DNA from 3 places in the Ruegeria sp. HKCCA0235A genome. Region 2 is predicted to be linked to each of the others. Evidence: riboswitches for the same ligand, from Rfam matches in the RefSeq annotation. Region 2 holds a riboswitch; each other region holds the start of a gene.
The links. Region 2 has a riboswitch for cobalamin ahead of GOW56_RS17335 (aromatic ring-hydroxylating dioxygenase subunit alpha). Riboswitches for the same ligand answer to the same signal wherever they lie in the genome.
Positions count from the first base shown of each region.

Region 1: linked by a shared signal. The riboswitch ahead of GOW56_RS16930 (DUF1636 domain-containing protein) and the one ahead of GOW56_RS17335 (aromatic ring-hydroxylating dioxygenase subunit alpha) in region 2 are both predicted to bind cobalamin.
Region 3: linked by a shared signal. The riboswitch ahead of GOW56_RS21060 (DUF4198 domain-containing protein) and the one ahead of GOW56_RS17335 (aromatic ring-hydroxylating dioxygenase subunit alpha) in region 2 are both predicted to bind cobalamin.

Region 1 covers NZ_WQDQ01000010.1:121,532-131,535, reverse strand. The annotation lists gene cobJ (precorrin-3B C(17)-methyltransferase) at 1-611, opposite strand, end outside; gene GOW56_RS16955 (precorrin-2 C(20)-methyltransferase) at 608-1,336, opposite strand; gene GOW56_RS16950 (precorrin-8X methylmutase) at 1,333-1,962, opposite strand; gene GOW56_RS16945 (cobalamin biosynthesis protein CobG) at 1,962-3,083, opposite strand; gene cobN (cobaltochelatase subunit CobN) at 3,080-6,373, opposite strand; gene cobW (cobalamin biosynthesis protein CobW) at 6,379-7,434, opposite strand; gene GOW56_RS16930 (DUF1636 domain-containing protein) at 7,436-7,807, opposite strand; cobalamin riboswitch at 7,899-8,106, opposite strand; gene GOW56_RS16925 (SLC13 family permease) at 8,334-10,004, opposite strand, start outside.
Region 2 covers NZ_WQDQ01000011.1:22,517-32,520, reverse strand. The annotation lists gene GOW56_RS17390 (S-(hydroxymethyl)glutathione dehydrogenase/class III alcohol dehydrogenase) at 1-403, opposite strand, end outside; gene GOW56_RS17385 (I78 family peptidase inhibitor) at 534-821, shown strand; gene GOW56_RS17380 (DNA polymerase Y family protein) at 884-2,536, shown strand; gene GOW56_RS17375 (SDR family oxidoreductase) at 2,540-3,265, opposite strand; gene GOW56_RS17370 (NAD(P)/FAD-dependent oxidoreductase) at 3,459-4,790, shown strand; gene GOW56_RS17365 (hypothetical protein) at 4,744-5,289, shown strand; gene GOW56_RS17360 (MFS transporter) at 5,289-6,512, shown strand; gene GOW56_RS17355 (DUF3833 domain-containing protein) at 6,509-7,126, shown strand; gene GOW56_RS17350 (DUF3833 family protein) at 7,123-7,665, shown strand; gene GOW56_RS17345 (hypothetical protein) at 7,695-7,919, opposite strand; cobalamin riboswitch at 8,446-8,650, shown strand; gene GOW56_RS17335 (aromatic ring-hydroxylating dioxygenase subunit alpha) at 8,732-9,985, shown strand; gene GOW56_RS17330 (hybrid-cluster NAD(P)-dependent oxidoreductase) at 9,991-10,004, shown strand, end outside.
Region 3 covers NZ_WQDQ01000019.1:12,419-22,422, reverse strand. The annotation lists gene cbiM (cobalt transporter CbiM) at 1-214, opposite strand, end outside; gene GOW56_RS21060 (DUF4198 domain-containing protein) at 221-1,006, opposite strand; cobalamin riboswitch at 1,137-1,336, opposite strand; gene GOW56_RS21055 (ROK family transcriptional regulator) at 1,459-2,583, opposite strand; gene GOW56_RS21050 (sugar ABC transporter substrate-binding protein) at 2,836-3,855, shown strand; gene GOW56_RS21045 (ABC transporter permease) at 3,964-5,037, shown strand; gene GOW56_RS21040 (ATP-binding cassette domain-containing protein) at 5,037-5,813, shown strand; gene GOW56_RS21035 (hypothetical protein) at 5,810-6,448, shown strand; gene GOW56_RS21030 (aspartate/glutamate racemase family protein) at 6,495-7,211, opposite strand; gene GOW56_RS21025 (GntR family transcriptional regulator) at 7,208-7,912, opposite strand; gene GOW56_RS21020 (thiamine pyrophosphate-binding protein) at 8,025-9,719, shown strand; gene GOW56_RS21015 (LysR family transcriptional regulator) at 9,680-10,004, opposite strand, start outside.

The DNA.
Region 1 (10,004 bases), on a different contig from region 2:
TCTTCATCGGCCCGCGATACAGCGCGGGCGAACAGGATCAGACGTTCGGGCTCACATTCTTCGCGCAGGATTTCCAGCGTCTTTACAAAGCCTTCCGGGCGGGACTTCGAGCGCGGATTGTAAAAGGCCATCGAGAAATCCGCCTGTGCAGCAAGGCGCAGGCGTTTTTCGATCAATGACCATGGTTTGAGGTTGTCGCTGAGGTTGATGGCGCAGAAATCATGCCCCATCGGGGCGCCCGCGCGCGCGGATGCAGCCAACATCGCCGTGATCCCCGGCAGCACATCGATCTGAAGGCCACGCCATTCCGCAGGGCCGTTTTCCAGTGCTTCGAAAACGGCCGCCGCCATGGCAAACACGCCGGGATCGCCCGAGGATACAACGACCACCCGTTTGCCATCGGCAGCCATTTGCAGCGCATGTTGCGAGCGGTCGATTTCGACCCGGTTGTCACTGGCATGCAGTGTAAGGCCGGGGCGTTCGGCAATACGCGCCACATATGGGATGTAGCCCACAACATCGGTGGCTTCGGCCAGCGCGGCTGTTACTTCTGGTGTAACAAGCGCCTCGTCACCCGGCCCCAGACCGGCAATCTTGACCCAGCCGCTCATGGTCGCCGTCCCTGACCGTGCACGACGATGATCGAGAAATACGGGGTGATCTTCTCGCAGGCTTCGGACAGCTTTGTCACCGTCTGGTTCGGCATCTGCGCATATTCCACGATCCACGCCCGGTCATACAGGCCAGCGGTCTTCAGAGCGCGCTTCACCTTGTCGATGTTGCGTCCGATTTTCATCACGACCAACGCATCGGTCAGAGCCATGCGTTCCGCCAGCGTGTCCTCGGGCAGGGTGCCAACCAGCACGGTCAGCACATCATCACCCCAGGTGATCGGGTCTCCGGTCGCGGTCCAGGCTCCGGACATGCCGGTAATGGCGGGTACAACTTCAACCGGCGCGTCTTGGCGCAGTCGGCTGTAAAGATGCATGAACGAGCCATAGAAGAAGGGATCGCCCTCGCACAGAACAACCACGTCCTCACCCCGTTCTGACAGGGCCTTGAGATGCCTTGTGCAGTCTTCGTAGAATGCTGCCAGCAATTCGTTGTACCGCGGGTCTGTCACTGGGATCTCGGTGGTTACGGGATATTCCATCGGAAACTCGACCGCGCCTTCGGGGATCATCCCGTTAACGATCTTGCGCGCCTGACCACTGCGACCGGGTTTGCGGAAATACGCTACATGCTTTGCATTGCGCAGCAGGCGATCAGCCCGGACGCTCATCAAATCCGGATCGCCGGGGCCAAGGCCCACACCGTATATGGTGCCCATCTTCATTCTGCCCGGCTTGCGATGGCGTTGATGGCCGCCACCGTGATGGCGCTGCCGCCCAGACGACCTTTGACGATGCAGGATGGCACCGGTTGCGCCTGCCACAGCGCATCCTTGGATTCCACCGCGCCGACAAAGCCAACCGGGCAGCCGATGATCGCGGCAGGGCGCGGGCAATCCGGGTCTTCCAGCATGTTCAGCAAATGGAACAGTGCGGTGGGCGCATTGCCGATGGCGACCAGCGCACCCTCCAGATGCGGCCGCCACAGCTCCAGCGCAGCGGCGGAACGGGTGTTGCTCATCTCGGCGGCCAGCGGGCGTACGCGTTCATCATGCAGGGTACAGATCACTTGGTTGTCGGCGGGCAGGCGGAAACGGGTGACACCTTCGCTGACCATGCGCGCATCACACAGGATCGGTGCGCCATTTTCCAAAGCAGTGCGGGCCGTCTGCACGAAGCCGGGCGAGAAATGCACGAACTCTTCCAGCCCGACCATGCCCGCGGCGTGGATCATGCGAACGGCAACCTGCTCTTCATCGGCATCAAAACGGGCCAGATCAGCCTCGGACCGGATGGTGGCAAAGCTTTCCTTGTAGATCGCCGCGCCATCGGTTTCGTATGTATAGGGCATCAGGTGAAGTCCATAGTCATGAGTGTTTCCGGGTCGAGTCCGCGTTGGCTGGGCTCATCCCCTGCGCGGCCCTGTTTGACAAGATCAAATCGTCCGTTTGCGCCCACCAATGTGATGTCGGCAGGACCCATGCGAGCGCATCCCTTGCTACAGCCCGAAACATGGAGGCGTCCGGACACCCGCACAGCCAACGCCCGGGCGATGTCGCGCGTCTCGGCCTGCGCCTGCGGGCAGAACGGCGCGCCGGGGCAGGCGTCGGTGGTCATCAACGGATCGGTTCCATCGTCGACAAAGGCCGGGGCAGGTATCGCCGCCCCGCCTTCCAGCAGGATCAGCCGCCACGGGGTGACGCGCAGGGCGCAAGCGCCGCTGTCCTCGATCAGGTCATACAGCTTGCGCGCAGGCAGCGACCCAAAAGCCGCGCCGTACAGGGCACCCAGTTCACAGCGGCCCGGTTGAAGCTTTGCGCCAACAGAACCGGGCGCACATCCCTGCCATTCCTGCGGCAGGGCGTCGATGACACGCGCCATGCGGCGTGTTTCGGGCGTGTAGGTTTCGGCAAACCACATTGCCAGCGCGATCACGTGGTCAATGGCGTCGGTCTCGGTCACGCTCCGCCCGGTTTCGCAGCCATCGGCGCGCAGGATCAGGCCGCCTGCTCCGGTTTCCAGACGAATATCAGCCGAATCCGCCGCCAGCAGACGTTCGCGGCCGGTGTCGATTGCAAAGCCGAACTTTGCCGGCAGGGCCGGCAGCTCCGCAAGCCGATCAATCAGTTCATGGGTCAGTCGAGCAGTCAAATGGCCCGCCTGATAGAGCGGCGTAACCAGAATATTGCGGCGTATTTCGATACCGGGTTCCGCATCCAGCAGGTTCAGCGCGGCAAGCTCTTTGAGAAGAGGCTGATGGTCTTCCTCTTCCACGCCCCGCAATTGCAGATTGGCGCGATTGGTCAAATCGATCGAGCCGTTGCCAAAGCGGTCCGCCAGATCGCACAGTCCCAGTGCCTGATCGGCCTCCAGACGCGCCAGCCGGGGCCTGACCCTGACGACCAGACCGTCACCGGACATCATCGGACGATGGGCGCCCGGGCACCAGCCCTGAACAATTGGTGCACTCATCTCAATCCCTCCAGATCAGCCCGGATAGAGTTCCGGCGCGTGTTCCAAAGCCCGGCCTCAAGCAGCGCGCGGAACCGGTCCTGCATGGCCTGGCGCGCCTTGGGATTGGCCTCTTGCAGGAACGCGTCGACCTCTTCGTTGCCCAGAGTGGCATCGTGGTAGAGGTCAAAAAGATGTGGTGCGACCGTGCCAGACAGATGCGCGAAAGAAGCCATATGATCCAGCGTTGCCGCGATTTCAGCCGCCCCCCGGAAACCATGGCGTTGCATCCCGGCGATCCAGCCGGGGTTGGCGGCACGGGCGTGGACGACTCGGCTGATTTCTTCGCGCAAAGTACGGGCACGCGGATTTTCGGGGTTGGTATTGTCCAGATGGTAAAGCTGCGCGGTTCCGCCGGCGATCTTCTTGGCGGCGGCAAAACCCGCCTCGTGTGTGGCATAATCGTTGGCCAGAAGAAGATCGGTTTCGGTCAGGTCCTGCAAGTGGACAAAGCTGTCCGCATTTGCAACGCGTTGGGTGATGCCGTCCTTGTCCTGCGAGATGTGTTCGCCTTCCAATGCAAAAGAGCTGGCCTCAAGCCACGCTTCACCGGCCTGCGCACGGGCCTCGTCGGTATACACTTCGGAAAGTTCGGTCATATTGACGCCATAGCTTCCGGGCGCAGGTCCATAGACCCGCGCTGCCGGCTCCTGCCCGGCATAGGGGTTCCAATCCCTTGCCTCATCGCGCGCGGCCAATGCGCGAACCGCTTGGCCAAACAAGGCGGACAGCGTCGGGAAAACATCCCGGAACAGGCCCGAAACCCGCAGGGTCACGTCCAGGCGCGGGCGGCTCAGGTCGGTAATCGGCAGAACCTCGATGCCGGAAACCCTCTCGGACCCTTTGTCCCACACGGGTTTGACGCCCAGCAGGTGCAGGGCCATGGCGAATTCCTCGCCCGCCGTGCGCATGGTGGCTGACCCCCACAGATCGACGATCAGCCCCTTCGGGTAATCGCCTTCTTCCTGAAGATGGCGCCGCACCAGTTCTTCGGCCAGTTTCACACCCTGAGCATAGGCCGCACGGGTCGGAACCGACCGCGGATCGGTGGTGTAAAGGTTCCGCCCGGTGGGCAGAACATCTGACCGGCCACGATAGGGGGACCCTGAAGGCCCGGCATCAATCCGCTTGCCTTCGAGTGCTTTGATCAGCGCGTCGCGTTCGGCGTGGGCCGAAGGAGCCGGATCGAAACTGCCCGTCACTTCGGGCACACGCCCGAAGATGTGCAGCCCGTCGCCAAACTGGCTTTCCTTGATGTCACAGACAAAGCGGTCGATGCGGGTGATGGCCTCGGCGGTGCAGGTTGCCTGATCGAGGCCGAGATCGCTTTCCAGCCCTATCGCCTGCGCCTCATCTCGGATATCTTCCTGCAAGCGGTCGCGGCGTTTGGGGTCAAGCCCGTCGGCGTTGGAAAACTCATCCAGCAGCGATTCAAGCCGCACCATCCGATCCGGCGTGCCGCTTTCCTTCATCGGGGGCGGGATGTGGCCCAGCGTGACGGCTCCGATCCGGCGCTTGGCTTGCGCGGCCTCGCCCGGGTCGTTCACGATAAACGGGTAGATCACCGGCAGATCGCCGATCAGCGCCTCGGGCCAACAATCGGCAGACAAGGCGACCGATTTTCCGGGCAACCATTCCAGCGTTCCATGCGCGCCGATATGGATCAGCGCATCGGCACCCAACCCTTTGCGCAGCCACAGATAGAAGGCGACATAACCGTGGCGCGGGGTGCGCGAGAGGTCATGATAGTCGTCATCCCGCAACTCGGGCGTGCCGCGTTCGGGTTGCAGCGCGACCAGCGCCTTGCCGCGCCGAAGCGCGTTGAAATGGAAGGCCCCATTGGCACAGGCCGGATCATCTTCGGGCGCGCCCCAAACGGTGGGCAGATCAGCGCGCAGGGTCTCGGGCAATTCCGCAAGCGCATCCTGATAATCCCCGAGCGACCACGAAATCCGTGCGTCCAGAAGAGTGTCGGCAATCGGCTCGCCTGTCGCGATGTCATAGCCTTCTTCGTCAAGATCGGACAGCATCGCCTCGGCCGAGGCCAGCGCGTCGAGGCCAACCGCATGGGCCATCTGCCAGTCTTTGCCGGGATAGGTGGACAGGACCAACGCAGGAATCTGATCTGCCTTGGGTTTGTCGTTCAATGCAAGCCAGCCCGATACACGGTCGATGATCGCTTCGATCCGGTCCGGTTCGGGCCGATGTGCAAAGCGCGCGTATTCCAGATGCGGATCGCGTTTGCCGGGTTCCTTGAAAGACGCGATTCCCGCCGAGATCCGTCCATCCACCTCGGGCAGTACCACATGCATGGCAAGATCGGCCGGGGACAATCCGCGTTCCGCCTCGGCCCAGGCTTTGCGGCGGGAGGTGGCGAGAGCGACCTGAAACACCGGCACGCCTGCCGCGTCCAGAGGCGACGTTCCCGACGCGCCTTTTCCTGAAAACGAAGTGGCGTTGACAATGGCCGATGGGTTCAGCGCAACAACATGTTCCCGCAACCAGTCGGCGGCCACAGGCGCCTTGAGAGACGGGGCAAACAGGCCCACCGCCTGGAATCCACGGGCGCGCAGGCTGCGGATCAGGACGGCGATCGGGGCGGTGTCTGCCGAGGTCAGGTAAGCGCGGTAAAAGGTGACGAGGATTCGTTTGGCCTTGCTTTCGAATGCGGTTTCCACCGGGATTACGCCGCGATCCGGACACCACGTACCACATTCGGGCAAGGTCTTGGCGCCCATCACCGGACCGGCATAAAGCCCCGCCGCCAAAGCCATCTGTGCCAGCGCCGCCTGTGCCGCGACCTCGCCGCCGGTATCGCACAGATGCGCCAGACGTCGCAGGGTCGAGACCGGCAGGGTGGAATAGTCATCCAGCCGCGTATCCTCGCGCCCGTCAGCGGGCAGCACCGCCAGCGCGATGCCCTTGGCCTGCGCCAGCGCCAGAACCTGCTGCAACCCATAAGGCCAGTAGGGGACGCCGCCGATCAGCCGGATCAGAATGCCCTTGGCGCCCTCCAGCGTCTGCTCGACATAGGTATCGACCGACAACGGGTGTTTCAACGCCGTCAAATTCGCCAGCCGCAGGGTCGGCATTCGCCCTTCCGGTCCGCCGCCGCGATGCCAGCCAGCCGCGAAAGCCCCCAGATCGCTGTCCGAAAAGGACAGCACCACCAGATCCGCCGGGCTCTGGCCCAGATCGGTTGGGGTCTCGGTTTCCTCGAGCCCGTGGCTTTCGCGGAAGACGACGTGCATGTGTCTTACTCGGCAGCCTCACGCACACCCACGAGGATTTCGCGGATTTCCGCCTCTTTGATATCGTCATGCTCGGCGATGACGACCAGACGCGAACGACGGTCTTCACCGGGTTCCCACGGGCGGTCATACTGGTGACGCACGCGGGCACCTACCGCCTGAACCAGCAGGCGCATGGGTTTGCCCTGAACGGCGGCATACCCTTTGACGCGCAGGATGTTCAGTTCATTGGCGAGGCGTTCGATATTGGCGACCAGTTGGGTCGGATCGGTCTGCTCGGGCAGCTCGACGATGATGCTTTCGAAATCGTCATGCTCGTGATCGTGATGGCCGTCGTGATGCGAGGGGCGGGCGTCCATGTCATCCTCGGCGGCGGCTTCCAGACCCAGCACAACGCGCACGTCCACGGCACCTTCGGCCACTTCGACGACGGGCAGGGGGCGCGGCGCCTCGGCGGCGATGATCTCGCGCGCTTTGGCCACGCCTTCGGGGCCGGCGAGGTCGGGCTTGGTCAGCAGGATGATGTCGGCGCACGAGATCTGATCCTCGAACACCTCGGACAGGGGCGTTTCGTGGTCGATCGAGTCATCGGCCATGCGCTGGGCGTCCACCGCTTCGACATTGGGCGCGAAACGGCCTGCGGCCACAGCCTCGGCATCGGCCAAGGCGATCACGCCGTCGACGGTGATCTTCGAGCGGATGTCAGGCCAGTCGAATGCCTTGAGCAGCGGTTTCGGCAGGGCCAGACCGCTGGTTTCGATCAGGATATGATCCGGGCGCGGCTCCAACGCCATCAGGGCCTCGATGGTGGGAATGAAATCATCTGCCACGGTGCAGCAGATGCAGCCATTGGCCAGTTCCATGATGTTTTCCGCCGGGCAATCAGGAATGGCGCAGGATTTCAGGATGTCGCCATCGACGCCTACATCGCCGAACTCGTTGACCACGACAGCAAGGCGCTTGCCCTGTGGGTTCTGCATCAGGTGACGCACCAAAGTGGTCTTGCCCGAGCCCAGAAAGCCGGTGATCACTGTGACGGGGAGTTTTTCGAGGTTCGACATGTCAGGCTCCAATCGGGGGAATGCGCGAGGCACAGTTCTTGCGAAAATGTTCGGGGCGTTCGCGCCATTTCACCAAACCATCTTCCGTGGCCAGATACTTGGTCGCGCCGTCGACGATGACGTCGACATGATCTGTTTCGTTCAGGTTTTCATACACGAAGGTCCAGCGGCCCGGCCCGCGCAACACGATCGAACAGCCTTGATCACAGTTTGACAGGCATTCAACGGCTTTCAGGGTGACACCGTCGGGCAGGTCTGCCTGTTCCAGGGCCTTGTGCAACAAAGCGCCCGGGCGTTGCGCATCATCTTCGACAGGCAGGCCGCGACGGCAGGTGGTACAGACCAGCAACTCGACTGGTGCGGTCTCGGTCATGTCTCTCATCCCCCCAAATCCTCTTCGCGGGGGACGGGGTTTCATGCGGGCCACGATTGGTCATGGACCCGACACCGGAACACCCCGCCCGGTTTCAACTTCGGTTGTTGGCAGGTCTCCCGGCTTGCGGATGCCAGAGGCGGGCCTCTGTCGGATGTCCCGCCTTCCCGGCTTTCGGGCCAGTGGCATTGGGCATCCTCTCCGTTCACGGTCGCGGGGGCGGCTGCGTTTGGCGGCAAGACCGTTGACGCATTCCCTTTTCATCGGCTCTCACCGACACCAACGAAAGGGACATGCGGCACCGCTGGCCTGCTTGTCAAGCGAGTCGCGCGCAACAATGATGCAGAGGCATGGAAAGCGACCTGTGGGCGTCGATGGGCGGCATGGTGTGCCGGGCTCCAGCCCGAGATGGGCCGGGCGACGAACGGTATCTCAGCAAGGGGCGTAGACTATAGTGAACGGGTGCCTAGACTGAACCTTTCCAGATGATGGGAAAAGACCACCGAACACCCCGGACCCTCTTGCGCTAATAGATGACGTTTATCATGAGCAGCGAGACGACCAGAAACAGCGCTGTCATTATTCCGCCGGAGCGGACGAAATCCATCACCTTGTATCCGGCCGGACCCATGATCAACGCGTTTACCTGATGGGTTGGGATGATGAAGCTGTTCGAGGTCGATATGGCGACCGTCAGGGCAAAGACGGCCGGGTTTCCACCCGCCGCCACCGCAATCGATACCGCCAGAGGCACCAGCAGAACTGTGGCCCCCACATTGGACATGACCAAAGAAAAGGCCGTCGCCAGAATGGCGATGCCGGTTTGCAACGACCAGAGCGGCCAGCCGTCCAGAATTATCATGATCTGCTGGGCGATCCACGCGGCCGTGCCTGTGTTCTGCACGGCTTGTCCCAAAGGTATAAGGCAAGCGAGCAGGAATACGGTGTTCCATCCGACCGCGCGGTACGCCTCGTCCACGCTGAGCACACGGGTCAGCATCATGCCCACCGCGCCGGTAAGAAGACAGAGTGAAAGCCGGACGTCCGTGAACAGGATCAACGACAGCGAAATGGCGAAGAATGCCAGGGCCCAGCCGACTTTTTGCGGCCTCAACTCGTCCTGAGGAAAGTCCGTCGTCACAACGACGAAATCCGGATCTCGTTTGATCCGCATCAGGTTGTCCCATCTGGTATGCGCCACAAGCATGTCGCCCGCCTGAAACTTTTCGAGCCCGATCTGAGTGGATTCGTGATCCTCGGTCTCGACATGGCTCAGCGTCTCTTCGCCGCGGTGAATGGCCAGCAGCGACATCCCGTAGGTCTTGCGAAACAAAAGCTCGCGGGGGCATTTGCCGATCAGCTTGCTGTCGGGCGTGATGACCACCTCGGCCACGCCTGCATTGGTTGGGGCGAACTCTTCGACGAAAATGTCCAAATCCGGAAGAACGGTCAGCCCGTATTTCTCGGCGAACTTCTCGACCTCCCAACGGCGGCCGACGATGGCCAGCCGACACGGCGCTGCAATTTCCGCTGTCAAAACCTGAACCATCGAGGTTTTGCCGCGATAGAAGGTGGAAATGATGTACAGGTGGTTTTCGTGGTTGATGTCGGCCAGAATCTCGCCGACCAAAGGGCTGTCCTCGGGCACCACGACTTCGAACACATCGGCTTTGAGGCCATAGACCCTTTGCAGGTATTCCTGTGTCCCTTGTCCGGTACCCGTATTGTCAGGCCCTTCAGCCTCGGGCAAAACCCAACGTCCCAACAGCAGAAAGTAACCAATTCCCGTCAGGATCAGAACCGCACCGATCGGCGTGACCGAGAACAGGCCGAAGGGCTCCATTTTCTGAGAGGCCGGCAGACTGTCATTTGCCGTCAGGATCAGATCGTTCAGCAGGATAAGAGGAGACGACCCCACCATCGTCATGGTGCCGCCCAAAATGGCGCAGAATCCCATCGGCATGAGCAGGCGCGACAGTGGTATGCCCGACCGTGTGGAAATTCGGCTGACAACCGGCAGAAACAGAGCAGCGGCGCCGACATTCTGCATGAACGAGGATATGACGCCAACGGTGCCGGAAATGATTGGTACAACCCTGCCTTCGGATTTGCCGCCGTATTTGAGGATGACGGCAGCCACCTTGTTCATGATCCCCGTCTTGTCCAGACCGGCCCCGACGATCATGACCGCAATGAT
Region 2 (10,004 bases):
GCAGGATCGGATCGCCATCCAGCGTCGAAAAGCGCGAGGTGCCGTCGGGCATCAGCCCCTGGCCCTGCGTCTCGCGGATGGCCTGGCACAGGTTGGTCTTGGGATGCAGACAGTATTCGCACTCGCGACATTCGGGGGTGTAGAGCGGGATCACGTGATCGCCTGGCTTCAGGCTGGTCACACCCGGTCCGACCTCGACCACCACGCCGGCGCCCTCGTGCCCCAGAATGGCCGGGAACAGGCCTTCGGGGTCGGCGCCCGACAGGGTGAATTCATCCGTATGACAGATGCCAGTGGCCTTGATTTCAACCAGAACCTCGCCCGCCTTTGGGCCTTCAAGGTTCACATCCATCACTTCCAAAGGTTTGCCCGCCTGTACGGCGACGGCAGCACGGGTACGCATGGTACTTATCTCCCTGTCACTTTTGCCCCGACCCTGCGTCAAATACAGGGTGTTTTCAACTGTGCTTTCTTGGCAGGTTGGCTAATTGTTTGATATTGCAGAAACGACATTGCCAGAATGAGGAACGCCAATGCACCGTTTTTTACCGATCTTTATCTTTCTGGCGGCCTGCGCAGACACAAGCGTTCCGCAGGATGTCGCCACCACCTCAGAAGACGCGCCTGTTGATCTGGCATTTTGCAAGGGCGAGCCCTTTGCCGAAACGGTCGGTCAGCCCGTGTCGACGATTCAGGCCGATCTTCCCGAACGGTCTCGTGTTTTGGGCCCGGATGACATCGCCACACAGGATTACCGTATCGACAGGCTGAACGTCTATGTGAACGACACCGGTGTTATTCAGCGTCTGACCTGCGGGTAAGCGTGGACTCGGCAGGTGATTCTGAATTAAGAACAAAATAAGAACATCAATGATGCCTGCCGATGCCCAAACGCCGAATTCTTTCGCTGTGGTTTCCCCGTCTGGGGGCCGAACGGCTGGTCCGCGCCGCGCGGGGCCTGCATGCCGGGCCTTTGGCCGTTGTGGCCGAACAGTCGAACATGCAGATCGTCACGTCGTTGAATGCCGAGGCACAGGCCGCCGGATTGCGCGTGGGTCAGCCGGTACGCGATGCCCATGCCATGTGCGCCAGCTTGATCACCCGCCCTCGCAACGCCCCGGCCGAGGCTGCGTTTCTGACCGCGCTGCGCCGCTGGGCGGGCAAGTTCAGCCCATGGGTGGCCGAAGAGGCCCCCGATGGCCTGATCGTTGACCTGTCAGGCTGTGCCCATCTGTTCGGCGGTGAAGAGACCTTGCTGAGCGTGCTTGAGACCGACTGCGCCGACATGGGCCTGAGCGTGCAGATGGGTATCGCCGACACGCTGGGCGCGGCCTGGGCGCTGGCCCGCTATGCCGGGCAAGAGGCCACGTCTGACCGCAACGGCGACGCCATCAACCAAGAGGCCCGCGCCACCCGCGCCCGGGCAAGCAAGCGGCGGCACTGGACCAGGGGCGGGGCCGCGCCACAGGTGATGGCGCTGGGCGGTGGCGCGCGGATTGCCGCGCCGGGGCAGGCCTATGGCGCGCTCAGCCCCCTGCCCATCGCGGCGCTGCGGCTGGACGATCAGACCGTGGCGCAACTGAACCGCCTGGGCCTGCGCCGGATCGGTGATCTGCTGGGCCAGCCGCGTGCCAGTTTGGCACGGCGGTTCGGCCGCGGGCTGGTGTTGCGTCTGGATCAGGCCATGGGCAGCGCGCCCGAGCCGGTCTCGCCCGCCCGTCCGCCACATCACTTTGCGGTGCGGATGACTCTGCCCAACCCGATTGGCCTGGTCGAAGACGTGATGGCCGCTGTCGATCGGATTCTGCCAACGCTCTGCACCAAACTGGAAGAGAAGGGGCGCGGGGCCCGCACGCTGCGGCTGGAAGCCCACCGTGCGGATCAGGCCGCTGAAATCATCGAGATCGGCCTGGCCCGTCCGACCTATGACAAAAACCGCATTCGCCCTTTGTTAGAGATGAAAGTTGACAAGATCGACGCAGGCTATGGCATCGACTTGCTGCGGCTTGAAGCGATCCAGACAGAACCCATCCACGCCCGCACCATCGCCGGTCATGCCGAAGCGCGCCGCGTGGCCTGCAACCGGCTTGAGGGCAATACAGCCGTGGATGACCTTACGGCCAAGCTGGGCGCGCGGGTCGGGCTGGACGCGATCACCCGGCGGCATCCTGCGGCCTCTCATATCCCCGAGAAAACGGCGCAAACGCTGGCGGCGGCCTGGTCGGAACCCGCGCGCGACTGGCCTGCCCCGCCGCGCCCCCGCCCCTTGCTGATGTGGCAGCCCGAACCCGTGATGGCCCCGGAAACCCCGAATGTGCCCTGCACCTTTCGCTGGCGTGGACGAGACTGGCAACTGGCACAGGCCACCGGCCCGGAACGCATCGCGCCGGAATGGTGGCTGGATGACCCCAACTGGCGCAGCGGTGTACGCGATTACTGGGTGGTGGTGACAGAACAAGGGGAGCGCCTGTGGTTGTTCTATGGGCACGGAGGCACGATGTCCGCCGGCTGGTTCTGTCAGGGACAGTTTTGTTAGAGTCTATTTCCCACGATAAACCAGCAGGTCCGGCAGGTAGTCAATCAGACGAATGAACCAGGAAAACGGTGCCGGAAAATCCGTACGGAAACGGCGGCGAGACATTGCCTTGACCACGCGATCCGCCGCATCCTCGGGCGTCATCAACATCGGCATCTTGAAACCGTTCTTTTCGGTCAGGCGGGTTTTGATGAAGCCCGGATTGACGATACGCACCGTCACGCCCGTACCCGCCAGGTCGTGTCGCATCGTCTCGGCCAGAGAAATCAGCGCGGCCTTGCTGGCTCCGTACCCGATTGCGGCGGGCAGCCCGTGATACCCGGCCAGTGACCCGATCAAAGTAACCTCTCCCTGGCCTGCCCGGACAAAACCCGGAACGGTTTCACCCAGAACCCGTAGCGCACCCAGATAGTTCACATCGCTCATCCTGAGCGACGCCTCGGTGTCCCATTCGGCCGAACGCATGGGGTCATACGCACCTGCATTGTAAACCAGCCCGTCGACATGCCCCGCCTCGGCAACAGCCGAACGAACAGAGTCTAACTCGGTCACATCGCACCGGATCGCGCGCGCATCCGGCAGTTCAGAACACAGTTCGGACAACCGCTCAAGATTGCGCGCAGACAGGATCAGGGAAGCACCCTGTTGGCCAAGCGCATGCGCCAAAGCGCGACCCAGCCCTTCGCTTGCGCCGATGATCCAAATGGTTTTGCCGTCAAAGCTGCTCATGTGTGGGCCGATTCAGTTGTGTTTCACCATAATACGGCCTCGCATCCGCTTCGGATCAAAACGGTAGCGCAGGTCACGGAAGCTCAAACCAGAAGCCAAAAGGTAGTGCATCTGTTAAAAACTTCTAATCGGATTGATCCACTTGTGCCTACCCTGCGTATCTTTTTGTAAACTGTCACATAAAGAGGCTGGAATGTTCGACGAACCCCGGGGTGTACGGAAGAAAATCGCGATTGTAGGTGCAGGTATTTCGGGACTTTCCGCCGCTTACTATCTTTCAGAAAACAACGACGTGACAGTCTATGAGGCCGAACCTCGGCTTGGTGGCCATGCCCGCACGGTGATGGCCGGAAAGAACGGGGATCAACCGGTCGATACGGGCTTCATCGTCTTCAACTATGCGACATATCCCTACCTGACCCGGCTGTTTGATGAGCTGGGCGTGCCCGTGATCGAAAGCGAGATGAGCTTTGGCGCGACAATCGACAATGGCCGCATTGAATACGGGTTGAACAATCTGCGCACACTGACCGCTCAAAAGCGCAATCTGGCGCGTCCGGCTTACTATAAGATGATCGCTGATATTCTGCGGTTTGGCAAAGAAGCCCCAGAAGCCGCCAAGGACGATGACACCACGATTGGCGAATTGGTGGACCAGCTGCGGCTGGGTCACTGGTTCCGGCACAATTATCTGATGCCGATGTGCGGTGCCATCTGGTCTACGCCGGTCGAGTTCGTGGATCAGTTCCCCGCACGCTCTTTGGTGCAGTTTTTCCGCAATCACGCTTTGCTGGCAAGTGGTCGCGCAAACCAGCATCAATGGTACACGGTCAAAGGCGGCAGCATAGAGTATGTCCGCCGGATCGACGCGGCCCTTCGTGCGCGGGGGGCAGAAATACGTCTGGCCAGCCCTGTTCAGAATGTATCCCGTGACGAGATGGGCGTCACCATCCACAGCCAGGGCGCCGTGGATCAGTTCGATGAAATCATCCTGGCCACCCATTCGGACCAGTCGCTTGCCATTTTGGGTGATGGCGCGACCCCCGCGGAAGCCGCTGCATTGGGCGCAATCCGCTACCAGCCCAATACGGCCACATTGCATTGTGACCCAGGTCAGATGCCAAAGCGGCGCGCCTGCTGGTCAAGCTGGACCTATCGTTCGCAAGCCGGAGATGTGGGGGTAACCTACTGGATGAACCGGCTTCAGAACATTCCGGACAGTGACCCGCTGTTTGTAACGCTGAACGCTTCATCAGAAATTCCCGCGGAAAAGATCTATGACCAGGTTGAATTTGCCCATCCGGTCTTCGACAAGGCCGCCCTGAAGGCGCAAGGGCAAATCCGCGAGATGCAGGGACAGAACCGAACTTGGTTTGCCGGTGCTTACAACCGGCACGGATTTCACGAAGACGGGATAGCCAGCGCGATGCATGTCGTTGCTCGAATAAATGGCGCCCCGCAAACCATCGGAGCTGACAATGGCATTCCTGGGAAAGACCCGGCCCTATCTGTTGCCGCTGAATAAGGCGATATGGCGCACAGCGTTTCTTGCACTTTCCTTGCTGATCCCCAATGGGCTGGTCGCGTCGCCGGTCACGGAAGAACTGAACGATGCCCAACTGCGCGGAACCGCGACGTTCCGGTATCTGGGTTTGCCGATCTATGACGCCAAACTCTATACGCCCAAAGGTGCGCCGTTCAGTTGGAGCGAAGATATCGCCCTGCAACTGACCTATCGCAAGAACATCAAGAAGAAAGCGCTGGTCAACTCGACCCTGGACGAGATGGACCGCATCGGCCGGTCAGCACCCGTTCGCGACCAACTGAACCGGTGTTTCAATGCCGTGGCAAAAGGGGACAGCTATCTGGCGGTTTCTGATGGTCCCGACAAGGTCAGTTTCTGGCTGAACGGGCAAAAGACCTGCACCATGGCGTATCCGGGCATCAAGCGCAGTTTCATGTCCGTGTTCCTGGGAGACAACACGCGGTCCGCGTCCTTCACGCGCAGGCTACAGGGGCGGTGATGCTCTATCCCCGGGTCAGTCTCTATGCGTTGATGCTCGCTGCGGCGGGTATCCCGCTTTATATCCACTTGCCGCGCTTTGCAGCCGTGAACCTGGGTATTGGCCTTGGGGTCATTGGTACGGTGCTGCTGGTGATCCGTTTGGTGGATCTGGTGCAGGATCCGCTGATCGGTTGGGCAATCGACCGATGGCCCGGCGGCCAGCTTGCATTTGCGGCGATGGCGGCTTTGGGGCTGGCAATCGGGTTTCCCCTGCTTTTCAATCTGCCGCAGGGTGCCAGCGTGCCGGAACTGGTCGCGATCCTGATCTTGCTGTTCTCGGCGTACAGCCTGGGAACCATTCTTCTGTATGGTCGCAGCGCAACTCTGGCGAAGCGAACCGATCCGCAAGAGCTGATGACACTGGCCGCCTATCGTGAAGGCGGGCAGTTGACCGGGGTGGTCATCGCAGCCAGCGCTCCGGCCCTGTTGGTCGCTTTCGGGGCACACTCCCAAGGCTACCCCGCATTCGGAGCGTTTCTGGGGCTGCTGTCCGTTCTGACCTTGATACTGACGATCCCGATCTGGCGACGCAGACCGATCACCGGATCAGGCCTGTCCTTTGCAGGTCTGGGTCAGGCCGGTGGCTTGCGCCTTCTTGCGCTGGCTTTGGTCAACAGCCTCCCGGTTGCCATAACCTCCACCCTGTTTCTGTTTTTTGTGGAAGACCGGCTGCAACTGCCGGGCAAGGCGGGTCCTTTGTTGATCCTGTTTTTCCTGAGCGCAGGCGCGAGCGTCCCGCTCTGGGCAAAGCTCAGCAACAGAATTGGCCCGAAACAGACTCTGATCATCGCCATGCCGCTCTCGATTGCCGGCTTTATCGGCGCTGCCACACTGAGTGCAGGAAATCTTGCGGGTTTTGCAATGATCTGTCTCGCCTCGGGCGCGGCGCTGGGCGCAGATATGGTCGTGTTGCCGGCCATGTTCTCGATCGTCCTTACCCGGGCCGGGCTGAACGCATCAGCCGCGTTTGGCGTCTGGTCCTTCGCTGGCAAACTGGGCCTCGCCCTGGCTGCCTTTTTCACTCTGCCGCTGCTGGAACGCAGCGGTTTCACCCCCGGTCAAACCAATTCCGCACAGGCGCTGGATACACTCAATCTTGCCTATGCGGTGCTGCCCTGTATCCTGAAAGTCGGAGCGTTCGGGATGGTGTTGACCCTGCCCACCGAGGTCACAAGCAAATGAACGCTTTCACCATCATCCTTCTGGTCCTTCTGACCGCTGTCTTCATCCGCGCAAGGCTGCTGAGCTTTCGCGCGCAATCGCCGTCCGATTACAGTGGCACCGGGCCAAATTTTTCGCTGAAAAAACACCTGAACGGAGAGATCTTGTCCGAGGGCCTGATCTATGGCCCCAATGGCAAAATGTCGAACAGTTTTGTCGCGCGCATGTTCGGCGAATGGCAAGGCAACTCGGGCACTCTGACCGAATACTTCACCTATTCCAACGGAAAACAGATGACGCGCAAATGGTACCTGACGCTGGGAACCGGCAACACGTTCACGGCAATGGCGGATGATATCGTGGGCGAAGGTCGGGGCATCATCTCGGGGTCCACGGTAAAACTGAACTATCGCATCATTCTGCCAGATGACGCTGGTGGACATACGCTGGATGTCACCGATTGGATGTATCTGACAGAAACCGGCGTCATCATGAACCGGTCCGAAATGCGCAAGTTTGGCGTCAAGGTCGCGGAACTGATCGCCACAATGCGTCCAAGCCCCAGTTCGAAACCGATTCATCCAAGTGGGTCAAACGGGTATGACGCGACTTCGGAAGGGAAGCCGTTGCAATGATCACCTTTCGCTCTTTCATCGCCTGCATTGCCATCGCAAGCCTTGCAATTTTGGCGGCCTGCTCCAGCAAACCGAAGGTACCAAAAACGTTTCTGTCGGACCGACAGTTGAACCTCGAGGAATTTTTCGAAGGCAAAACAGTGGCCTACGGTCAGTTTCAGGATGTTTTGGGAAATATCCCCCGCAGATTCACAGTTGATATCGACGGGACATGGGACGGCGAAACCCTGACACTGGTCGAAGACTTCGTGTACGACGATGGCGCGACGGAACAGCGCATTTGGACATTGACCAAAACCGGAGAGGATACGTGGACCGGTACGGCTCCTGGCGTGCTGGGCACCGCCAGCGGGATTGAACGCGGGGATACGTTCAACTGGAAATACAAGATCGACCTGCCGATCAAGGACGGGACCATGCGTGTCAAATTCGACGACTGGATGTGGCTGCTGGATGACGACCGTCTGCTGAACCGCGCGTATGTCTCACGCTATGGCGTCCGTCTGGGTGAAGTCATCCTATTCTTCGAGAAGAAATAGGGCCGCCAGGCCCGGTTTCATCACAAAAGTCAGTAGAAAATAAACTCGTCCACCAATGCTGTCGTCGATCCCTTGACCTCACCAGCCGTGTTCGCCCTTGGCCCGTCCGGGGCTGCACCCTCGGCGCGTTCGCCGCCGTCGACCTTCAAGCGCGCGCGTTCTATCTGCCCCCAGAGGAAAAACAGGCCATCCCGTTTTCCTATGAGGCGCGAAGGAACTGTTGTCCGCAAAACACCTGTTTTCGGTTTTGGCATCTGCTCTCTTACTGCCTCCGGTGTTTTCCACCATTTTCGGAAAACGTAATGGTTTTTCCCGAAAAAGACAATTTTTTATGGACAAAACGAGGTTTTCTACCAGCCGTTGATAGGATGGACTGACAACTCTCGCATGACGGATATTGGCCTTTTTCACCTGCCCCATTGAAAGCCAGCACTATCCCGAACGGATCAACTTCACCTAAAAGGGTTTGCTGCAAACCTCCTTCATTTGGCCTGACACTCTCTTTTCCAGCCATGCTCAGGCGACGTGCAGCGTTTCGTTTCTGATCCGAGCAGCCGGGCCTTCGCCGTCGCGGTTGGGGGACAATTAGGCGGCGCCGATGTCAGACGTGGCCGCATCCATCGCAAGGCCATCGGCCACCGCAAAACGCCATGCTGGCGGGCCTGCCACGCCCCTGTGCCAAGGACTGTGATCCCGGCGCCGTCCACGCTGCCGGAAAATTTCCATGTCTGTTTTGAAACCGGAAATGTCGCAAGCATTTCAGCGCCCAAGCGGGTAAAAAGTAGGCTGCCATCGTGAGGTGCCGCTGCTTGATTCTCAGACAGCGGAGAATTGGGAAGCCGGTGGAATTCCGGCACTGCCCCCGCAACGGTAAGGAAGGTCAGGTTCGACAATCAACCACTGGGACGAGGTTCCCGGGAAGGTGTCGCAACCGGGTGCAAGCCCCTTTCAAGTCCGGAAACCAACCTTGCAGATATGTCAAACCGCGGGTGGCGGTGGGGGCACGGGTTTCGGACGTGGTCCTCGCGCGCCTCCGGACGGTTCCTCCCTGTCATCTGCCCAAGCAATGCCGCGGGGCGCGGCAGGAGAGCCAGAAGTGAACAATGTCCAAAACCTGTTGGCGCGTCGAATCCCGGGCTATGCTCTGGAACGGGCCTTTTACACCGACCCCGAGATCTTTCAGACCGACCTGGAAACCATCCACTATCGCGAATGGCTCTTTGCCATTCCTGCCTGCGAACTGGTGAAAGCCGGCGACTATGTAACATACAACGTGGGTGCCTATCGCGTGATCATCGTGCGCGGCGCCGACAACCAGATCCGGGCGTTTCACAACACCTGCCGCCATCGCGGCTCGATCATATGCAAGGCGGCAAAAGGCAACGCGCCGAAGCTGGTTTGCCCGTATCATCAATGGACCTACGAACTTGACGGCTCATTGCTGTGGGCCCGCGACATGGGGCCGGAGTTTGATCCCAGACAGCATGGTTTGAAGACGGTTCATTGCCGCGAGCTTGCCGGGTTGGTTTACATCTGTCTGGCGGATGTCGCCCCGGATTTTGACACGTTCGCCAATATCGCGCGCCCGTATCTTGAGCCGCATGATCTTGCGAATGCCAAGGTCGCCTTCGAAAGCACGATCATCGAGAACGGCAACTGGAAGCTGGTCTGGGAAAACAATCGCGAGTGCTATCACTGCGGCGGCAACCACCCTGCGCTGTGCCGGACCTTCCCTGATGATCCGGGCGTGACGGGGATCGAAGGCGGTGAAGCCCCAGCCTATATGCAAGCCCATTTCGACAGGTGCCAGGCTGCCGGCATGCCATCGCAGTTCTATCTGCACGAGGACGGCCAATACCGTCTGGCGCGGATGCCGCTGAAAGAAGGCGCCGAGAGCTATACGATGGACGGGAAATCCGCCGTGCGCAGCTGGTTGGGCCGGTCGCCCTTTGCGGATGCGGGATCGCTTTTGAAGTTCCACTATCCGACCACGTGGAACCACTTTCTTGCCGATCACTCGATTGTTTTCCGCGTCACGCCGATCAGCCCGACAGAGACCGAGGTCACGACCAAATGGCTGGTCAACAAGGATGCGGTTGAAGGCGTTGACTATGACGTGAAACGCCTGACCGAAGTCTGGGTCGCCACGAATGACGAAGATCGACAGGTGGTCGAGGACAACCAGCAGGGCATCAACAGCCCGGCCTATGTGCCCGGCCCATATTCAGCCATTCAGGAATCCGGTGTGCTGCAATTCGTGGATTGGTATTGCAACACAGTGTCGGCCCGCCTGGCCCCTGACTCCATGGCGGCGGAGTAAGTCTGATGAAAGACCTGAA
Region 3 (10,004 bases), on a different contig from region 2:
GCAGCCCGGCCATGCCGTTGAGGATCAGATGGACCGACGACGGACCAATGGGCACGTGGATCAAGGATGCCACGAAGAAACTGGCTGACAGCACGCCCGCAGTGGGGATGCGATCAAGATCCAGAGACCTGAGACCCATGGCGATCCCGCCCGCGGCGGCTATGGCGCCGCCAATTACAACCGGGTTGGAAAGGGCTCCGTCGACGATGTGCATTTGGGGTTACTCCAGATCCCAGGCACGAATCCAGATGACCGCATCCTGGCTGAGTTCTTTGCCCTCATGTTCGGTTGCCGGACCGGAACCAAGGGCGGCGAAACCCCAGTAACCGGCTTTCGGAACGCCGAACGAAAAGTACCCGTTGTCGTCAGATATTGCGACCACCGCACCACCCGGCATAGGAGACGCTTTCGGTGCAGAAACGGCCGAACTTTCCATGTCGGGTTCGGCGGCCATGTACTCGATCTCGATCTCGGCCCCCGCAACCGGCTGACCATCAGCCAGCACACGGCCCGTGAAAGTCGAACCCGCGATGATGTTGGTCGGCTTGTTCAGCGGGATAATCTCGGTCGGCAGACCCACGGGATTCATCCAGTCGGTCGGCAATTCGTTGCGGTTCAGGAAGGCTTTGGTGAGCTGTTGGATATAAATGTCTTCGGATTCCTCATAATAAGGCTGAGGAACCGTCACCAGCACATAGTCGCCCGAACGTTTGACCGGGACACTGCCCTTGAACGCCGCGCCCTCGTTTTCCCCGCCGGTGAACCGGATAGGTTCCAGCGTGTCCAGCAAATCGGTCTTTTCACCGTTGTGGATCACGTAGAATTCCTGCGGCTTTTCAAGATCCATGACATGGCCATTCTCGAACGGATGCCAGAAAATCAGTTTGACCGGCACATCGCCCGGTTTCTCGATCATGGTGTCCGTGGTGTATTCCAAAAGGAAATGCGCATTTGCGATGGCAGGAAGAGCCACCGCGGCAGCGGCTGCGCTGAGCAGCGTTTTCATGAACAGTCGTCCTTGTCCCGTCGCGCCAATCCCGGCGCGAAATTCGTTTTGACCACGGGACATTCAACGCCAAATCACCCTTTCAGGCATCCTGGTCCGACGCACATCCCGTCGCCGATTAGGAGTGCCCGTTAGAGGGCACATGTCCGGCAGGTATCCTGACTTGCGGGTCAAAGCGTTGGACCGGCCTTCCCGGGTAAACCCCAGTGGCGTTTCAGCCCTGCTCGCCGCTTACAGTTGCGGGTGCAGTTGCGGAATTGGGCCTGAGCCCGCACCGCATTCCCTTTTGATTCCAGAGTAAGCCCCGGAACCGGACATGCCGAGCGGCTTGCCAGACAACTCAGCCTTCCGTCAACGAAAATGTGTTACGACCATCGAAAAATAATGAGCTCGGCAGTTTGCGAGAGTGAACCAGTTTGTGAAATATCCAAGGCAACAGAGTGAATTCACATCTAGGCTTCTGAAAGATACCTTTCCGACAACGGCAGGCTTGCCGCGCCCAGTGAGCGTGCTTCCGGGCCTACGGCCCCTGCCAGCACGGCAGGGCGCTCGAGACCGGTCAGGTTTAGCTCAGACAGTTTGTCTTCGACCATTTCAACCAAACGCGCCTTGATGTCCTGCGGCATCCAGCCGTCAATCTTCACGCATTCGAAATCTATCAGGCTACAGGATGAGACAATTGCATAGGCAATCCCGCTCGCCGTCTGTTTCAACCAGTATTCCAGTTGAACTTTTGGCACATCCCAACGCTGGGTCGTTTCCCAAATGGAATGCGACGTGACACCTGCTGTGGTGATTGCACGCTCGAGCACATACAGGCTGGCCACGTCGATAAGGGGTCTGACACCACCGGCATCATCTGGCACAGGCAAGGGGCCGATTGCGCCCGCGTTTCCACGCCCCGAAAAGATTGCGCCATTGAGGACCACACCGCCGCCAATGAAAAACCCGACATAGAAGTACAGGAAATCCCTGGGCCCATCGGCTGGACCGAATACCAATTCCGCCCCACAAGCCGCAGTGGCGTCATTTTGCAGGAATACCGGAATATCGAGGCGCCGCGCCAGGTCAGCCTTCAGGTCTGATACGCGCCACGGGTCCATTTCTTCCTGAGGAACCTGAAGGGTCTGGGCCCAGTCCCATAGGTAGAACGGCATGGCAATCCCAAGTCCCGCAATCCTGCCTTTGGCCTCAGGCGACATGGATGATATCATTTTGCCCAGACTCTCAGTGGAAAACTCCAAAGTGGCTTTCGGCGTTGGATAGTCATAGGTTCGCCGATCGCGTTGCCGCACATTTCCGACAAAGTCAGTCAAAACCAACTCCGCACTGCGACGCCCCACCTTGAGCCCAAAGAAAAAGGCACCATCCGGGTTAAGTCGCATGGGAACAGAAGGTTGCCCGACTTTCCCGCGGACCGGTTCGCCGCGCAAAAGCAAACCATCCTTCTCCAACAGCCGCATGATGACGGAAACGGTTTGTGCCGACAATCCGGTCATGCGCGCGATCTCGGACTTCGAAAGGGCCTGGTGACGCCGGACAAGCGACAATACAAGCCGTTCGTTCCGGGCCCGCATCCCGCTTTGGTTGGTTCCGCGCACCTCTGACCCGTGCAGGCCAATCGAATTTTTCCGAGATGAATTTTCCGGCACGACCACCCCTTTCCTGCTGAAGAATGAGAAAGCCCGCCCGCACTGTCAATAATAAATAAGAGTGATTTATTTATTGACTCAAAATTCGAATCTTGTGATTGTTTCTTATGGGGTCAGGATTTTTGCCTGATCGCCCTCGTGCCCTACTCGGCATAGAAAAAACTGGGAGGATAATCGATGAAACTTGCAAAACTTGCGGGTGCTGCTGCGCTCGGGGTTACTGCCATGGCTGGCAGTGCAATGGCGGAAGGCGAAACTGTTTGCCTGATCACCAAGACGGACACCAACCCGTTCTTTGTCAAAATGAAAGAAGGTGCGACTGCAAAAGCGGAAGAGCTGGGAATGACGCTCAAAGCCTTTGCGGGCAAAGTTGACGGTGACCATGAAACGCAGGTGCAAGCCATTGAGACCTGCATTCTGGACGGCGCCAAAGGCATTCTGCTGACGGCCTCGGACACATCATCCATCGTTCCGGCCGTGAAGCAGGCGCGGGATGCAGGTGTTCTGGTTATCGCTCTGGATACGCCGCTGGAACCCATTGACTCGGCTGACGCGACCTTTGCCACGGACAATTTCCTGGCCGGGCTTCTGATTGGACAATGGGCCAAAGCCACGCTGGGCGACGCGGCCAACGACGCGAAAATTGCGACACTGGATCTTGCCGTCAGTCAGCCGACAGTGGATGTGCTGCGCAATCAGGGTTTCCTGCAAGGCTTTGGTGTCGATCTGGCGGACCCGAACGTAATCGGTGATGAAGATGACCCCCGTCTTGTCGGAAGTGATGTCACTGCCGGCAACGAAGAAGGTGGTCGCCGCGCGATGGAAAACCTTCTGGCCAAAGATCCCACGATCAACGTTGTTCACACCATCAACGAGCCTGCCGCGGCAGGCGCCTACGAGGCGCTGAAAGCCATCGGGCGCGAAAATGACGTGCTCATCGTTTCCGTGGACGGAGGCTGCCCGGGTGTCCAAAACGTTGCCGATGGTGTTATCGGCGCGACGTCGCAGCAATACCCGCTGCTGATGGCATCGCTGGGTGTTGAAGCCGTCAAGAAATGGGCGGACGAAGGCGTGAAGCCTGAAAACACGCCTGGCAAGGATTTCTTTGACACCGGCGTGGCGCTTGTAACGGACAAGCCTGCCGAAGGCGTCGAGTCGATCTCGGTCAAAGAAGGCATGGACCTCTGCTGGGGTTAACCTGACCACCCGGAGGGCCGCAGAGGGCGGCCTTCCGCATTTCAAACCACCCATTCGCCCGAAAACTTGCTAAAGTCGTCAGCAACCTGACGCTTTGGGGGAACCTTTATGTCCGATACTTCACGACGATCAGACGACTTCGAAGCCGCTGCAAAAGGCAGCCCGGAACAGATTGCCGAATTTGACAATCACCACCGCGGGTTCGTCGGAACGGTTCAGCATTTTCTGCATGTGAACCCCTCTTTGGTGCCGCTGATCGTTCTTGTGGCTGCCATCGTCATTTTCGGGGCTTTGCTGGGCTCCAAGTTCTTCTCGCCATTCGCGCTGACCCTGATCCTGCAACAGGTTCAGATCGTCGGGATCGTGGCGGCGGCGCAAAGCCTCGTCATCCTGACCGCCGGTATCGATCTGAGTGTCGGGGCAATCATGGTGATGTCGTCGGTTGTCATGGGTCAGTTCACCTTCCGATATGGGCTGCCACCAACGGTCGCGATTGTTTGCGGCCTTTTCGTTGGCACCGCAATCGGTGCGGTGAACGGGTATCTGGTCAGCCGCATCAAACTGCCGCCGTTCATCGTGACGCTTGGCATGTGGCAAATCGTTCTTGCGGCGAACTTCCTGTATTCTCAGAACGAAACAATCCGGTCGCAGGAGATCGAAGAAAACGCCGCAATTCTGCAACTTTTCGGGGCCAAGTTCAACGTGGGCGGGGCGGTATTCACCGTCGGCGTGATCTTCATGCTGGTGCTGATCCTCGGGCTTTCCTACGCCCTTCGTCACACCGCATGGGGAAGGCATGTCTATGCGGTCGGTGATGATCCGGAAGCCGCCGAGCTGTCAGGTGTCAATGTGCATCGCACGCTGATGTCGGTTTACATGCTGTCCGGGCTGATCTGCGCCTTCGCGGGATGGGCTCTGATTGGTCGGATCGGGTCCGTGTCTCCGACGTCTGGCCAGTTGGCCAATATTGAAAGCATAACAGCGGTCGTGATCGGGGGCATATCCCTGTTCGGTGGCCGCGGGTCCATTCTCGGATCATTGTTCGGAGCGTTGATCGTCGGGGTCTTCACGCTTGGGCTTCGGTTGCTGGGCGCTGATGCGCAATGGACGTTCCTGTTGATCGGCATCCTTATCATCGCAGCGGTCGCGGTCGACCAGTGGATCAGAAAGGTGGCAGCCTGATGGAACCTATTCTCAAAGGACGGAACCTTGTGAAGCGCTACGGCAAGGTGACGGCGCTGGATCAGTGCGATTTCGATTTGATGCCGGGTGAGATTCTGGCCGTGATCGGCGACAACGGCGCGGGCAAGTCAACACTGATCAAGGCGATTTCAGGCGCGGTGGTGCCGGATGAGGGCGAAGTCTGGCTGGAAGGTCAGAAGGTGAATTTTCATTCGCCGATTGACGCGCGCGAAGCCGGCATTGAAACGGTTTACCAGACACTTGCGATGTCCCCTGCCCTGTCGATCGCGGACAACATGTTCATGGGGCGCGAGATTCGGCGCAAAGGGCCATTGGGATCTTGGTTCCGAATGCTCGACCGTCCGGCGATGGAGAAATTCGCCCGCGACAAGCTGAGCGAACTGGGCCTGATGACGATCCAGAACATCAATCAAGCCGTCGAAACACTGTCCGGGGGTCAGCGTCAGGGTGTTGCGGTGGCACGTGCCGCGGCATTCGGATCAAAAGTCATCATCCTGGACGAACCAACCGCCGCATTGGGCGTAAAGGAAAGTCGGCGCGTTCTTGAACTGATCCTGGACGTGAAGTCTCGCGGCATTCCGATCATCCTGATCAGCCACAATATGCCTCATGTTTTTGAGGTCGCCGATCGAATTCACGTGCATCGGCTGGGCAAACGCCTCTGCGTCGTTGATCCCAAGGATTACACGATGTCCGACGCAGTGGCGTTCATGACCGGTGCCAAGGAACCGCCCGCCGAGGACCAAGCCGCGTGACGGGTAAACTTGCCACCCCCGAGGCGCTTGCAAGAAAAATCGCGGATGCCGTTCAGGCCTTGCCGCCGCTGCAAGACCGGCATCTTGTCGCGATTGCCGGGCCGCCGGGATCGGGAAAAACGACTGCGGCGGGCCTTGCAACCAAAGAGCTCAATCTGCGCGGCGTCGCAACCGGACTGGTTTTCATGGACGGCTTCCACTATGACAACGTGATCTTGAAGGATCGCGGCCTGCTGAGCCGCAAAGGATCTCCTGAAACCTTTGATCTTGCCGGCTTTCATGCGTTGCTTGATCGATTGCGCGCGGAAGAAGAAATCGCAATACCCGAGTTTGACCGGGAACTGGATCTGGCCATTGCCGCGCGGTCCATGATCACGGCGGATCAGCGCGTTGTTCTGGTTGAGGGCAATTACCTTCTCTTGAACGAGCCGGGTTGGTCGGACCTTCACCAACTGTGGGCACTCAAGGTATTTCTGGACACCGATTTGAAAACACTCGAAACCCGCCTGACCAACAGATGGATCGGCCATGGTCTGGACGCCAATGCCGCCAAGGACCGTGCGCAGTCGAACGATCTGCCGAATGCACAGCGCGTGATCCGAAATTCGATACCCGGTGATCTGACACTGGCTTGAGTTTTGCCTGCGGCCAACACAATCCGTCTTGATGAAAGGCCAAAGGTCAGTTCCGGTACACCGGCGGAACAAGACCGGCTTGGAACCAAGTCACGAAGGGCACGATCGAAAACACCGGCAGCCCGGTCGCCTGCTGAATATCCGGCGCATAGGGGCACATATTCGTGCACTCCAGAACTATTGCCCCAAGTTCGGGATTGTCCGACGCCAACGCGATTGCGGCCTCAACATTGTCCTCCCGGGCCTTCTCAACATTCAGACGCGATTCATTGCCAAGAATTGCGCGGGTGAATTCCCGCCCACCCTCGGTTGTGCCGATTGGCGTATCCAAGGGGACATTGGCAGCCTGAAGATGGTCATTGGTCAAGGTGGAGGCCGAAATGGTCAGAATGCCCGCGCGCTTTCCCTTGGGAAGGATGCGATTCACCATTTCGACCTGCATCAAGGACGAGGTGACGACGGGAACCGGAACGGCCTCGGCCAGCTCCTTCTGGAACAGGGACAGGAACCCGCAATTGGTTGTTATTCCGTCCGCGCCGTCTTTGACCAGCTCTTGCGCGGCGTCGATGAAGACCTCGAGCATACCTTCGGCCCGATGCCGGACCACCCGATCGGGCGAGGCGTCCCGGACGATACGGTAAAGCACCGGAAACGGCCATGTCTGCGCATTGCCCATGTCACCGGGAATTCTTGGGAATTGCGCGTCCAGCATGAGGATTCCCACCGATGCGCCGTAAATGGATTTGCCGCCCTGCACGATCATCCCTGTGCCTCCTCGATAATGCGGGTCGAGATGTCTTCGGCCCCTTCCATGTAGATGCTGGTAATCCCGTGACGCACAGCGTCCTGAACCTGATCCATTCGCTTTGTGATATGAGCCGCCAGAACCCGGGCCGCCTCGTCCGCGTCCCTATCCAGCAGGGCCTTCATGACGTGTTTATGTTCGTCCTTGGACTTCTGCACCCGGTCCATGCTCATGGAAATCCAACGGATATAGCGGATACGCTCGTTGATCCGCGTCAGAGTTTGCAACAACTCCATGTTCCCTGACAGCTTTGCGATTCCCAGATGGAACGCTTCGTCCCGGGTAACTGCCTCTTCGATCGTCAGGCCGGTGATGTCGATGCCCGTTTCGTAAAGTTCGTCACGCAGCATTTGCAGGTCTTCATCGGTCGCCCTGGCGCAGGTGGATCGGGCCGCCGCGGATTCGATGATCTGTCGCAGCTCGAAAAGGTCGAACACGCTTTGCGCATCCAAGGAACGGCAAAAGAATCCTTGCCCCGGGCGGAAATCGAACAGCCGTTCGGCAACCAGACGGTTCAACGCTTCTCGCAACGGCGTGCGACTGACGCCCAAATCCCTGGACAGAGCGACCTCGTTCAGGCGGTCACCGGGGCGCAGGCGGAAGGAGACCGCCATCGCTTTGACCTGATCATAGATATCATCGACGCGTGGACCCGCCATAAACAATGCCCTTCTTCGGTTGATTCACAGGTGCCACACTCAATTCTTGAAATCAATATGCAAGTCTGTATACAGTTATGTGTACAATTATTACTCGAAGGAATCGCGAACCATGACAGGGACGAATTACCTGACCGGAGCCGAGGCGATGGTGCGTATGCTCGAGGCGCATGGCGTGACGCATATGTTCGGCCTGTGCGGCGATACCACCTTGCCGTTCTATGACGCGCTCGCCCGAATGGATCACGGCATTCAGCACATTCTGACCCGCGACGAACGGCACGCCGCCTACATGGCGGATGGCTATGCACGCGTGACAGGCAGGCCCGGCGTTTGCGAAGGCCCTTCCGGCGGTGGCGCGACCTACATTCTGCCGGGTGTGGTCGAGGCCAATGAAAGTTCGGTTCCAATCCTGGCGATCACTTCTGATGTGGCGACGACCAGCCGCGGGAAATACCCTTTGACAGAACTGGATCAGCCGGCGTTGTTCCGCCCGCTGACGAAGTGGAACGCATCTTTGGATGATGCTGCCCGGCTTCCGGCCATGGTCCGTGCGGCGTTCCGAGCGATGACAACGGGAACACCCGGCGCGACACATCTGGCACTGCCGTTTGATACGCAGAAGGCACAGGTGGACGAGGCGGAAATCTGGGCCGACGACCGGCACCGCAGCTTTCCCGCCGAACGGGCTGCCCCCGATCCGGATGCCATCGAAGCAGCCGCAGCCATTCTTGCCCGGGCCAAAACCGCCGTCGCGGTATGTGGCGGCGGCCCCGTTCTGTCCGGCGCAACCGATGCGTTGCGTCGCGTCGCCGGTCTGCTGGATATGCCCGTCGCCACAACCGTTTCAGGCCAAGGGTCTATCGCCGAAACCGACCCTTTGGCCCTGGGTGTCGTCGGATCGAACGGCGGGATCCCCGCGACCCGTGCCGTGGTGGATCAGGCTGATGTCGTCCTGTTCGTCGGGTGCCGCGCCGGTTCGGTCACGACCGAACGGTGGAGAAGCCCCGGGCGCAACGCCACGATCATTCACATCGACAGTGACCCCATGGTGATCGGCGCAAACTATCAGACCGAAGTCGCGATTTGCGCCGATGCCCGTCTGGCGTTGGAGGCACTTGCTCATGCACTGGAGCAACGGCAAGACCTGAACGGTCAAGGCGGAACAGCCAAGGCCCGCGCCGCGTGGGAGGCCAAGGCGGCGGCGTTTGCCCCCTTGGCTGCAAGTCGGGAAACCCCGATACGGCCTGAGGCTGTCATGGCGTCCCTGATGGGCATTCTGGACGACGATGCGATTGTGGTCGCTGACCCCGGCACCCCCTGCCCCTATTTCAGCGCGCATTACCGTTGGCGGCAACCCGGGCGGCATTTCATAACAAATCGCGCACATGGAGCACTGGGCTATTCTCTGGGGGCGGCCATGGGTGCACATGTCGGCCGGCCCTCGGTCAAGACCCTGGCCGTCATGGGCGATGGTTCGTTTGGGTTCACCTGCGGTGAATTTGAAACGATGGTTCGGCACAAAATGCCGATCACCTCGATCGTTTTCTCGAACTCGGTCTTCGGATGGATCAAGGCGGGTCAGGATGCTGGGTTTGATCAACGCTATTACAACGTCGATTTCAACCGGACCGACCACGCCGCCGTCGCAGCCGCCTTCGGAGTGAAATCATGGACGGTCAAAGACCCTGAGGACTTGCCGAAGGTGCTGAAACAGGCCCTCGAACATGATGGCCCCACATTGGTCGACATCCATTCGCAGCAGCTTCACGAGGCCGCTGCACCTGTGTCGGAATGGGTTGCGTAAGAGGCAATCGACGGGGTCAGCTGGGCCAGAAATTCCTGCGCAATCGTGGACAGGGGGCGCCCCTTTGCGGTGATGATTGCAAGATCCAGCATGACGGATGGCCTGAACGGGCGGGTCTGGTACCCGCTCTCACCGTCGAACGTCACGGTAAAGGGATCGATCATCGCAACACCCATGCCCTGTTTCACAAAACTCAGCAGGTTCTCGGACAGGTGCGTGTGAATCTGTGTCCGCCACGTGCGCCCGGATGCCTGAAAGATGTCACGGGTTCGACGGTGGGTTTGG